3 regions of the Glutamicibacter sp. FBE19 genome follow, and region 1 is predicted to be linked to each of the others. Evidence: riboswitches for the same ligand, from Rfam matches in the RefSeq annotation. Region 1 holds a riboswitch; each other region holds the start of a gene.

Region 1 (3,475 bases):
GATGCTGGACCTCGACGTGGCCGACTGGCAGCGTGTGATTGATACCAACCTCACCAGCGCATTCCTGGTAGGCCGAGAAGCCGCCCGCGGCATGGTGGAACGCGGCGAAGGCAAGATCATCAACATCTGCTCGGTGCAAACCGACCTCGCCCGCCCCACCATCTCCGCCTACACCGCGGCCAAGGGCGGCCTGCGCAACCTCACCCGCGCGATGACCGCCGAATGGGCTGGCGCGGGCCTGCAGATCAACGGCATTGCACCGGGATACATCCACACCGAAATGACCCAGAACCTGGTGGACGACGAGAAGTTCAATTCCTGGATCCTGGGCCGTACCCCGGCTGCCCGCTGGGGCTCAGTCGAGGACTTGGCCGGTCCAGCGGTATGGCTGGCATCGGACGGATCCAACTACGTCAACGGGCAAACCATTTTCATCGACGGAGGCATGAGCGTTGTCGTCTAGCACCCTTTCCAACAAGACCCTGGGCGTCGTCGCCCATGCCGCTGGCGACCTGCGGATCGAGCAGATCGACCTGCCCGCACCCGCTGCGGATGAAGCACGAATCGCCATCGCCTATGGCGGCATTTGCGGTTCGGACCTGCACTATTGGAGCCACGGAGCGGCCGGGGAGTCCATCCTCAAGGCCCCGATGGTTCTCGGGCATGAGATCGTCGGCACCGTTATCCAGGCGGCCGCTGATGGCAGCGGCCCGGGCGCGGGAAGCAAAGTCGCGGTGCACCCGGCAACACCGGGAGACACCGGGGAACCCTATCCTTCTGACCGCCCGAACCTTTCACCCGGATGCACTTATTTGGGCTCGGCTGCCCGCTACCCGCACACCGAGGGCGCCTTTGCCCGCGAGGTGAATCTGCCTGCACGCATGCTGCGCGAACTGCCCGCCGGCCTCTCGCTGCGTGACGCTGCGCTGGCCGAGCCAGCCGCCGTGGCTTGGCATGCGGTCTCGCGTGCCGGCACCGTCTCCGGCAAAAAAGCTCTGGTCATTGGCGCTGGCCCGATCGGAGCGCTGGCCGTAGCGGTGCTCAAGCGCGCCGGTGCCAGCGAAATCATCGCGGTGGACATGCACGAAACGCCGTTGGGCATTGCCAAAGAACTCGGTGCCACCGCAACCCTGCGCGCCGATGACCAGGAAGCAATCGCCAAGGTCAACGCCGATGTGGTGATCGAGGCCAGCGGCAATTACCGCGGCCTGGCCTCTGCCATTCGCGGCGCGGTGCGTGGCGGACGCGTCGTCATGGTCGGCCTGCTGCCCTCCGGCGAGCAACCTGCCCTGATTTCGCTGGCCATCACCCGCGAGCTGGAACTTGTCGGCTCTTTCCGCTTCAACGACGAAATCGACCAGGTGATCGATGCGCTGGCCGACGGTTCCCTGCACATCGGCGCGGCCGTCACCCACGAGTTCCCGGTATCCGATGGCCTTGAAGCTTTTGAAACAGCCAAGGATTCCTCGAAGTCTGGCAAGGTCTTGCTGAACTTCCTGGAGCGGTAATCCCTCCCAGTACAACGACGCGGTGGTGGCTTCTGATAACAAGGGCCGCCACCGCGTCTTTGCTATTAAGCAGGTGCTAGTTGGCCTCGGCAAGATGCAGCGAGGTGGCCACTGGCACCGGGTTGGCGAACAGATCGAGGACTGGGCAGTGGGAATCAACTGCTTGGCGCAATTCCTCGTAGCGCTCGACGGATTCTGGACCAGCTATCTGGACTTTCAATTCCACTGAAGAGAAACCGGGACGCACCGACGCGTCGATGCCGAATAGTCCGCGAACATCGAGCTGCCCATCAGCGGTAATCTGCACATCATCAACCTGGATGCCCAGGCTCTCGGCGTAGAGCCGATAGACCACGACCTGGCATGAGACCAAGGCTGCCAATGCGTATTCAACGGGGCTGGCGGCGATGTCGTTACCGCCGAGCGCTGCTGGTTCATCGACGGTGAAGGTGTGCTTGCCGGCGCGAATATTGCTGGCGACCGAAGCAAAGCCCTCGCCCTGGACAGTGAAAGTCAACTGGGCACTGTGCGGAGCGGAGGAAATCCGTTCGCCCCAACCGGCACCGGCTTCTTGCAGGCGTTGCGAGCGGTCTTCGGCCACGGATAGCTTGGCTGTTGCGTGAGGCATGGGGATTCATCCCCTTTCTGGCGCAGGGGCGCCATCGTTTACGATCCTGGATTTCAAGATGCGTCGAATCGTCACCTGGGGCACCCCGCACAATGGCCTAAAGGGTTGCCGTCCACTCAGCCAGGGCTGTGATGAGTGGAACTCGTGATTCAGTGGTTCCTTTGTATCGTGTGGCAAGCGGATCGGTAAAGTATCCACTTAACGTTTCGTCATGGCTGTCCTGTCCCTTAGCGTCGATAGGATGGTGGGTAGCAATCCGCTCCAACGCACTACCCATGGATGGCGATGATGGAATTCCAGCTGACTCTTTCCTCAGTGAACTCATTAGTGTCCGAGGAAGAACTTCGCATCGGGCAATTCTTCTTCGAATCCGGAAAAGTCCAGGATGTTGAACGCCATCGTGAACGGGGGAACGCCCGAGTCACTGCGCTGGTTCGCAACAGCGAGGTCATGGTCGGGTTTCGGATCGGCAACGAGGGCATAGAATTCCACTCTTTCTGCACCGAACATCCATCTGAGTACTCCTGCCCGGAAGTCGCAGCACTGCTGCTGGAGATAGTCAGCGACGCCGAAGACCCGCTCTACGTCTCGGATCAGGCAGCCGACCCTTATGGCTGGCAACGCAATGCGGTTCCCCAATGGGAACGAAACCTGAATCGGTTGTTGCCCGTCGTTGAAGTAGAAACCGACATTGTCGAAGAGCCGCTGGGCCTGATTTTGAAGGTCGTCACAGAGCCACGGTACGGAGGAGAAGATGTCCTCACTCTCCAAGCGAGGCCGGCAAAGCAAGGAACCAAGAGCCCGTGGGTGCAGACCGGCATTAGCTGGAAATCGGTCGCCTTTGACGAGCACTTTTCCAGGGCGCAACGCCGCGCAGTCGTGGAATTGAACCGCCTGCGGGAACATGCCGAAAAGGTGAAGTACGGTCATTTCTGGGAAACCACAGACTGGATTTCCTTGATGGAACTTCCTGGCAAGGATCTCTTGGCCGCTTTCAAGGATCTCAAGGATGCAGGCGTTGCCATTATTAATGGCGGTTCTGCGTCCAAGCCGCCGGTGAACTTCAGTGAAAAACTGGCCCATGCATACGTGGATTTCCGTCAAGGGGAAAACGGCCTGACCGTCGAAGGCGTGCTTCATGGTCCTGAACCTGAACACACGCACCTGTTGCCCGTAGGAAATCCCCCTGCTTTTGTGGCTTTTTCCTCCCAGCCGTTGGCCAAATCCAAGACCTGGGGCCTGGCAGAATTTGCTGATCCGGTATCAGCAGAGCTCGCCACGTTTATTGCCTCCGGTGTCCAGTTCATTCCGTCTTCTGAAGTAGGCCGGTTTGAGCAAA
Region 2 (3,475 bases), on a different contig from region 1:
ATCTCATCCAGCACCGGGTTGATGAAGTACACCTTGTACTTGGATGAGGACAGCAGGAAGGTCGCTACGAAGTAGCTGGCCCGCGATGGCTTGTTGGAGGCTCCCACGATGGCGATGGACTTGGTTTCGCGCAGGATGTTCAGCCGTTGCGCGGCTCCCGGGCCTTCCCAGGTGCGTTCGGTGGTGCTCATTAGTTGGCTCCCTTCGGGGCTGCAGGAATGGCGCACGCGGCACCATCATAGGGCGGTTCCGCAAATTCATCGGCGGAACCGGAGATTGCTTCCTGGGAGGCGGCCAAAGCCTGGTCCAGATCCCAGAGGATGTCTTCGACATCTTCCAGGCCCACCGACAGGCGGATCAGGTCTTCGGGGACGCCGGCGGCAATCAGCTGGTCTGCGCTGAGCTGCTGGTGGGTGGTGGAGGCCGGGTGCAGCACCAGGGTGCGGGCATCGCCGATATTGGCCAAGTGGCTGGCCAGCTGCAGGGCCTCGATGAACTTGGAGCCGGCTTGGCGTCCGCCCTTCACGCCAAAGCTGAAGACCGAACCGACACCCATGGGCAGCAGTTCCGTGGCGTGGGCATGCTGCGGGTGGGATTCCAGTCCGGCGTAGTTCACGTAGGTGACCCGTGGATCAGCTTCGAGCCAGGCGGCGACCTGCTTGGCATTGGCCAAGTGGTTGTCCATGCGCTGGGGCAGGGTTTCCAGGCCCTGCAAGAGCTGGAATGCCGACTGGGCCGGCAGGGCCGGGCCGAAGTCGCGCAGCTGCTCGCTGCGCAGCTTGGTGAGGAAGCCGTATTCGCCGAAGTTGGCCCACCAGGAAACGTTGCCGTAGCTGGCCACCGGTTCGGTCATCGCGGGGAACTTGCCGTTGCCCCAGTCGAATTTGCCGGACTCGATGACCACGCCGCCGAGGGTCGTGCCGTGGCCGCCAATGAACTTGGTTGCCGAGTGGATGACAATATCGGCCCCGTGCTCGATAGGGCGCAGGATATAAGGGGGAGTGAGCGTGGAGTCGACCACCAGCGGGATCAGGTGGCGGTGCGCCACCTCGGCCAGGCCCTTCAGGTCGGCAATGTCGCCCGAGGGGTTGGCCACCACCTCGGTGTACACCGCCTTGGTGTTCTCTTCAATGGCCGCTTCGAAGTCGGCTGGGTCATTGGAATCGACGAAGGTGGTGTTGATGCCAAAGCGGCGCAGCGAAACATCAAGCTGGGTGATGGTTCCTCCGTAGAGCTTCGAGGAGGCCACGATGTGGTCGCCGGCCTGGGCCAGGGCGGCGAAGGTCACGAACTCGGCGGCCATGCCGGAGCCGGTGGCTACAGCGCCGATGCCGCCCTCCAGCGAGGCCATGCGCTCCTCGAAAGCCGCGACGGTCGGGTTGCCGATGCGCGAGTAGATATTTCCGTACTTCTGCAGCGCGAAGAGGTTGGCCGCGTCGTCGGCGTCCTTGAAGACAAATGAGGTGCTCTGGTAGATGGGTACTGCGCGGGCGCCGTGCTCCGCATCGGGGGTGCCACCGGCGTGCAATGCGCGGGTGCGGAATCCAAACTTGTGATCTGCCATGATGGCTTACGACTCCTTGTCGACGGGGTTTTCGCGCTTCACCGCCCGGCGGTGGTGCGATCGAGGCAGGAATCCCGGAATCAATGTCGCTTCTTGCTGTGGTTGAACAAGACAGGCGGCTGCATCGTTTCTGGCGGTAGCACCGTAACCACCGGATGTGGCAGGTTGCTGCGGCGTCAACGAACCAGATCTCTCAGCCGCTCGGGATGGTGTAACAATCTTCGCAACATGACCGTTCATGACCTAACTATGAGTCTTAACGTTGCGTATTGGACGTAGTGCCGGAGATTCTTCGATCACTGTGCTCGCCGGTACGCTTGAGTCATGGATACTGCGCTGGTATTGATCAGACACGGGCTGACCGATTGGAATCTGGCCGGCCGCCTTCAGGGGCGCACCGACATTCCGCTCAACGACACCGGACGCGAACAAGCCCGCGGTGTAGGGCGCGAACTTCAAGGCCAGGGGTTCTCCCTGGTGCTGGCATCCCCGCTGGGCCGCGCGCAGGAAACCGCCGCGTTGATCGCCCGGGAGCTGGAGGCGGAGACCGGCCGGAGCGTCCCGGAATTGATTGAACGCGGTTTCGGACCGCTCGAAGGCCGGATCATGGCCCAGGTGAGCGATGAGGAATCGGCCGCGCTCCAGGATCAATTGGAGCCAATCGACGAGATCCTGCGCAGGGCAATTCCTGCCTTGGTTGATCTGTCGATCGAGCATGCGGGCAGGAAGGTGGCCGTGGTCAGCCATGGAGCCACCATGCGCGCCATTCGTGATGCGCTGGCCGGAACCAAGCTGCCGCGCGGCGTGGACAATGGCGAGGTCATCGAGATTGACATCCAGCGCCTGCGCGAACTGGCTGAAGGGCTGGATCTGGTCAGCTGCTAGGGGCCCAGAAGTTTTTCCTATCGCCACCTCACATTTTTGCTCCGCGATGCGTTTACATGGTGAAAGCCCGTAAAGGTGCCGACCTTCAGGAGAGCCATGCAAGTGCCGTTTGAGCGGATAGTCCAGGATTACGGGCTGAACGTGCTTCGCGTTTGCCGCGCCCTGCTCGATGAGCATCGCGCCCAGGATGCCTGGTCCGAAACTTTCCTTTCAGCGCTCAAGGCCTATCCGCAGCTTGCCGAGGACGCCAACGTCCTGGCCTGGCTGGTCCGCATTGCACGGAACAAGGCCATCGATGAGCTGCGCAAGAACAAGCCGGAGATCCTCGTCGACCATCATCAGTGGGACCAGATTGATGGCGAGCCGCAACCGGCACTGCAGCTGGAGAATCTCCAGCTCTGGCAGGAAGTAGGCAGGCTCCCCGAGAAGCAGCGGCTGGTGGTCGGCTACAGGTATCTGGGCGGACTGACCTATGCGCAGATTGCCCAAATGGTTTCTGGCACTGAAGCCGCCGCGCGGCGAGCGGGCAGCGACGGGCTCAAGAACCTTCGCCGATTGCTCGGCGATGACACACTGTGGCAGGAGAAGTCATGACTGATGCACCGATCAACTCTTCGGCAACCGGAGAAGAGGCCCAAGTTCTGGAGCAGCTGGGAATCGAGCTGCGGGCCAAGGCGCAGGCCGGGGATCTTGTCGATATTTCCTACCGAGTCGTTGATAGCCCGATAGGGTCTTTGCTGCTGGCCAGCACCCCAGCCGGCCTGGTGCGGGTAGCTTTTGAAACCGAGGGCCATGAGAGGATTCTCGAGGTGCTCGCCCAGAAGCTCAGCCCGCGCATTCTCAAGGACCCCGCGCGTTTGGATGCTGTGGCCCGGCAACTCGATGAGTACTTTGCCGGAACCCGGCACAACTTCGATGTGCCTCTGGACCTGAAGCTTTCCACCGACTTCCGCCGCCGGGTGCAGCTGGAACTGGGCATGATCGGCTACGGGCAGACGTGGAGCTACTCGCAGATGGCGCAGCGCA
Region 3 (3,475 bases), on a different contig from region 1:
TCTTCGCCGGTGACCGAGAGTCGTTGCGGCTGGACCGCATTGATCTCGTAGTCCCCCACAATGCGGGCCTTGTAAATGGCCGGGTTGTGGGTGGCGATGGTCCGGGCGTTGCGCCAGTGCCGGTCCAGGTTGCAGATGACGCTGGTCGAGGATGCGCCCAGGCCGTCAAAGAGCTTGCTGGTGGCACCGATGACGAGTGGCTGGACGATGGTTTGCGCCCGGTTGGCGGCCAGTTCGCAGACCGCATAGCGTTCTTCGTCGTTGAGCCCCGGATCTACCAGTGCGGCTTCGACTTCAAGGACGGCGCCGATCACGACCGAGTCCGCGGCGAAGGATTCCGCGGACACCTCGCCGACCAGTTGCAACACCTGTGGTTCGCGGTGCACCGGAACGCCGGTGCCGGTGGTGAAGATGCGGGTGCGGTTCTGCACCGAAATGCGCAGGTCGTTCAGGGCCGCCCGGGCGATACCTGCCTGCACGGCCATGAGCACCAGCTGGAAGATCGCCGCTTCGGAGTCGTTGCTCTGCTGCGGCATGAACGTGTCCACCGGGACCTGGTGGAACTCCGTGGTTCCGGTGCCGGTGAGCCCCTGGCCAAAGCCATCCCAGTCATCAAGGATCTTGACGCCGCTGTGCTGGGTGGAGACTACCGCGATCTGGCGCCCGGGCAGTTCCGGGTGGGCCACGGCCACGGTGGTCCAGTCGGCAAAAATGGTACCGGTGCAGTAGTACTTTTCACCGTCCACCAGCCAGCGGCCATCAATCTGGCTCACCTTGGTGTTCAGCGTGCCCAGGGCATTGCCACCGCGTTCGGTGTAGGCGTTGCCGACAATTTGCCCGGCGGCGATGCGGGCGGTCCACTTACTGCGCAGCTTTTGGTCGTCGAGGACCAGCACGTTTTCCACGAACGCGATATGCGCGCGCCACAGCTGGCCGACATGCGAGTCGGCTTCGGACAGCTCGATGAGCAAGCGGAACACGTCGACCAGGCGCGCGCCGTATCCGCCCTCGGCAACTGGGATGCGCAGTGCGCCGAAACGTTCGCGGTTGAGCAGGCCTACCTGCTCGAAGGGCAGAACGCGGTTGCGGTCGCGGTCCTTGGCGGTGCTGGCGATTTGCGCGAAGACCGGACGAAAGATTTCAGCCAGCCGGTCGTATTGCTCATCCGCGCCGGGGCCGGGGGTGACCTTGAGCAGTTGCCGCGTGGGCAGCTGCTCTTCGAAGTCGTCTAGTCCCATGGCGCTAGCCTGCGAAGGATCGCTGAGCTGGTTGAAGTCCAAACCGGAGGTGTTTGGCAACTCGCCAAATGACATTAAAAGTCCTCAATTCTTTCCATCGGTCCTGGCGGTAGCACCGTCTCCCTTTTCGGGTGGTTGCTGCGGCGTCGTCGAGCCAGATCTCTCAGCCGCTCTGGATGGGTCGTCATTCATTTGTAGCCGTAATAAACCGATGCATCCAAGCCACGAAGTCACATTTCGACCTTGGGCGGCTCCGGGATGACCGGCAGGTTGAACAGCCAATGGCGCATCATGCCGAAGATGAATTGCCCATATTCGCCCATTATCGATCAAACCGGCATTCAATGAAATAAATAACGAAATATCCCGCGCATGTGGCACAGTTATCGAAGATTTTTCATGTTACGCAAGATTTGCATTCAATTCCTTCGAAACCCTGTAATAGACGTGTAACCATCCCGAGCGGCCGAGAGATCTGGCTCAGTGACGCCGCAGCAACCACCTATGGAGGACACCTTCCATAGGCCGGTGCTACCGCCAGGACCGATGGAGATGATCATGGCACTGTGCTTTGCGCAGCCTCAAATGCAGTACCTGGGCCTCGCGTCCATGGCACTGGGCGCCGGCCTCGTCAATTTCTCGCGCAGATTCGCCACCACGGCACAGAGCCGCACCGCGCTTTCAGGCTCGCAGCCACAACGGGCTATGGGCAAAGACCGGCAATTCGCCTCGGCCAAGAACCTCCAGGGCACAAGCAACACCTGGCCTTCCTCGGAATACTTGCCGTTGCCCTGCTCGCTGCCTCCGAACGCCGCGCCATAAAAGCCCCGGGCCCGAGGGCACTAGCGATCAAGTACCAAACCAGCCACCGAATAGACACTCCAAGGAATACTCTGTAATGACCATCGAATCGGCACCAACCTCTGCATTTGCCTCTGAGGAAGCACGCCAAGCATTCTGGGACGACGCGGCACGCCTCCTTGATTGGGACACCAGCTGGCATACCACCAGCCAGATCCTCCCAGCTGACCCGGAAGCCAAGCGCGGACCGCAGATCTCCTGGTATCTGGGTGGCAAGCTCAATGCCGCGGTGAACTGCGCCGACCGGCATGTGGCCGCCGGCCGCGGAGACAAGGTCGCACTGTATTTCGAGGGCGAACCCGGCGACCGGGTGGCCGTCACCTACAAGAACCTGCAAGAACGCATCAGCCAGGCCGCCCACGCTTTGGAATCCTTGGGCGTGGTCAAGGGCGACCGCGTGGTCATCTACCTTCCGGTCCTCATCGAAACCGTCGTCATCACGCTGGCCTGCGCCCGCATCGGCGCCGTCCATTCGCTGGTCTTCGGCGGATTCTCTGCCGAAGCGTTGAAGTTCCGCGTGGAAGACACGAAGGCCAAGGTGCTGGTGACCACCGATGGCCAATTCCGCCGCGGCGCCTCGGTGCCGGTCAAGGACAATGCCGACGAAGCGGTCTCCGGCGAGAATGAGATCGAAAAAGTGCTGGTCATTCGACGCACCGGCGATCAGATCCCGTGGACCGAAGGCCGCGACGTCTGGTGGCACGATGTTGTCGACACCCAGCCCACCGAACATGAAGCGCAGTTCTTCGACTCTGAAACTCCGCTGTTCATCATGTACACCTCCGGAACCACCGGACAGCCCAAGGGCCTGGTGCACACCACCGGTGGCTACCTGACCCAGGCTGCCGCCAGCTACAACATGCTCTTCGCCAACCCGGATGCCTCCCAGCGCGAGAATGACGTGCACTGGTGCACCGCGGACCTGGCATGGATCACGGCCCACACCTATGAGATCTATGGACCGCTATCCAACGGCGTCACCCAGGTGATTTATGAAGGCGTGCCCAACGCGCCGCATCCCGGACGCCACTTCGAAGTCATCGAACGCTACAAGGTCACCAGCTACTACACGGCCCCGACCTTGGTCCGCTCGTTGATGGGCTGGTTCCCCGAGGGCATTCCCAAATCCTACGACCTGTCCTCCATCAACGTCGGCGGCACCGTTGGCGAAGCGGTTAACCCGGAGGCCTGGCGGTGGCTGCGCGAACAGCTTGGCCGCGATACCCCGGCAGGCATTCCGATGGTGGATACCTGGTGGCAGTCCGAGTCCGGGGCGACGGTCCTCTCCCCTTTGCCGACCGACGACTACTTCAAGCCAGGATGCGCCGCCCGTGCCCTGCCGGGCGTTTCCGTGGACATCGTTGATGCCCAGGGAC

Evidence for each region. A riboswitch is a leader RNA that binds a small molecule or an ion and turns the genes downstream of it on or off. The one in region 1 is predicted to bind S-adenosylmethionine.
Region 2: linked by a shared signal. The riboswitch ahead of H6F58_RS09310 (O-acetylhomoserine aminocarboxypropyltransferase/cysteine synthase family protein) and the one ahead of H6F58_RS02825 (OsmC family protein) in region 1 are both predicted to bind S-adenosylmethionine.
Region 3: linked by a shared signal. The riboswitch ahead of acs (acetate--CoA ligase) and the one ahead of H6F58_RS02825 (OsmC family protein) in region 1 are both predicted to bind S-adenosylmethionine.

Annotation. Positions count from the first base shown of each region.
Region 1 is NZ_JACKQN010000001.1:623,137-626,611, forward strand. It holds gene H6F58_RS02815 (SDR family oxidoreductase) at 1-463, shown strand, start outside; gene H6F58_RS02820 (L-idonate 5-dehydrogenase) at 453-1,508, shown strand; gene H6F58_RS02825 (OsmC family protein) at 1,585-2,136, opposite strand; SAM riboswitch class IV at 2,166-2,286, opposite strand; gene H6F58_RS18375 (DEAD/DEAH box helicase) at 2,452-3,475, shown strand, end outside.
Region 2 is NZ_JACKQN010000004.1:241,712-245,186, reverse strand. It holds gene H6F58_RS09315 (CoA-binding protein) at 1-191, opposite strand, end outside; gene H6F58_RS09310 (O-acetylhomoserine aminocarboxypropyltransferase/cysteine synthase family protein) at 191-1,564, opposite strand; SAM riboswitch class I at 1,683-1,777, opposite strand; gene H6F58_RS09305 (histidine phosphatase family protein) at 1,889-2,449, shown strand; gene H6F58_RS09300 (RNA polymerase sigma factor) at 2,546-3,043, shown strand; gene H6F58_RS09295 (methylated-DNA--[protein]-cysteine S-methyltransferase) at 3,040-3,475, shown strand, end outside.
Region 3 is NZ_JACKQN010000004.1:229,665-233,139, forward strand. It holds gene H6F58_RS09255 (acyl-CoA dehydrogenase) at 1-1,313, opposite strand, end outside; SAM riboswitch class I at 1,330-1,421, opposite strand; SAM riboswitch class I at 1,689-1,791, shown strand; gene acs (acetate--CoA ligase) at 1,810-3,475, shown strand, end outside.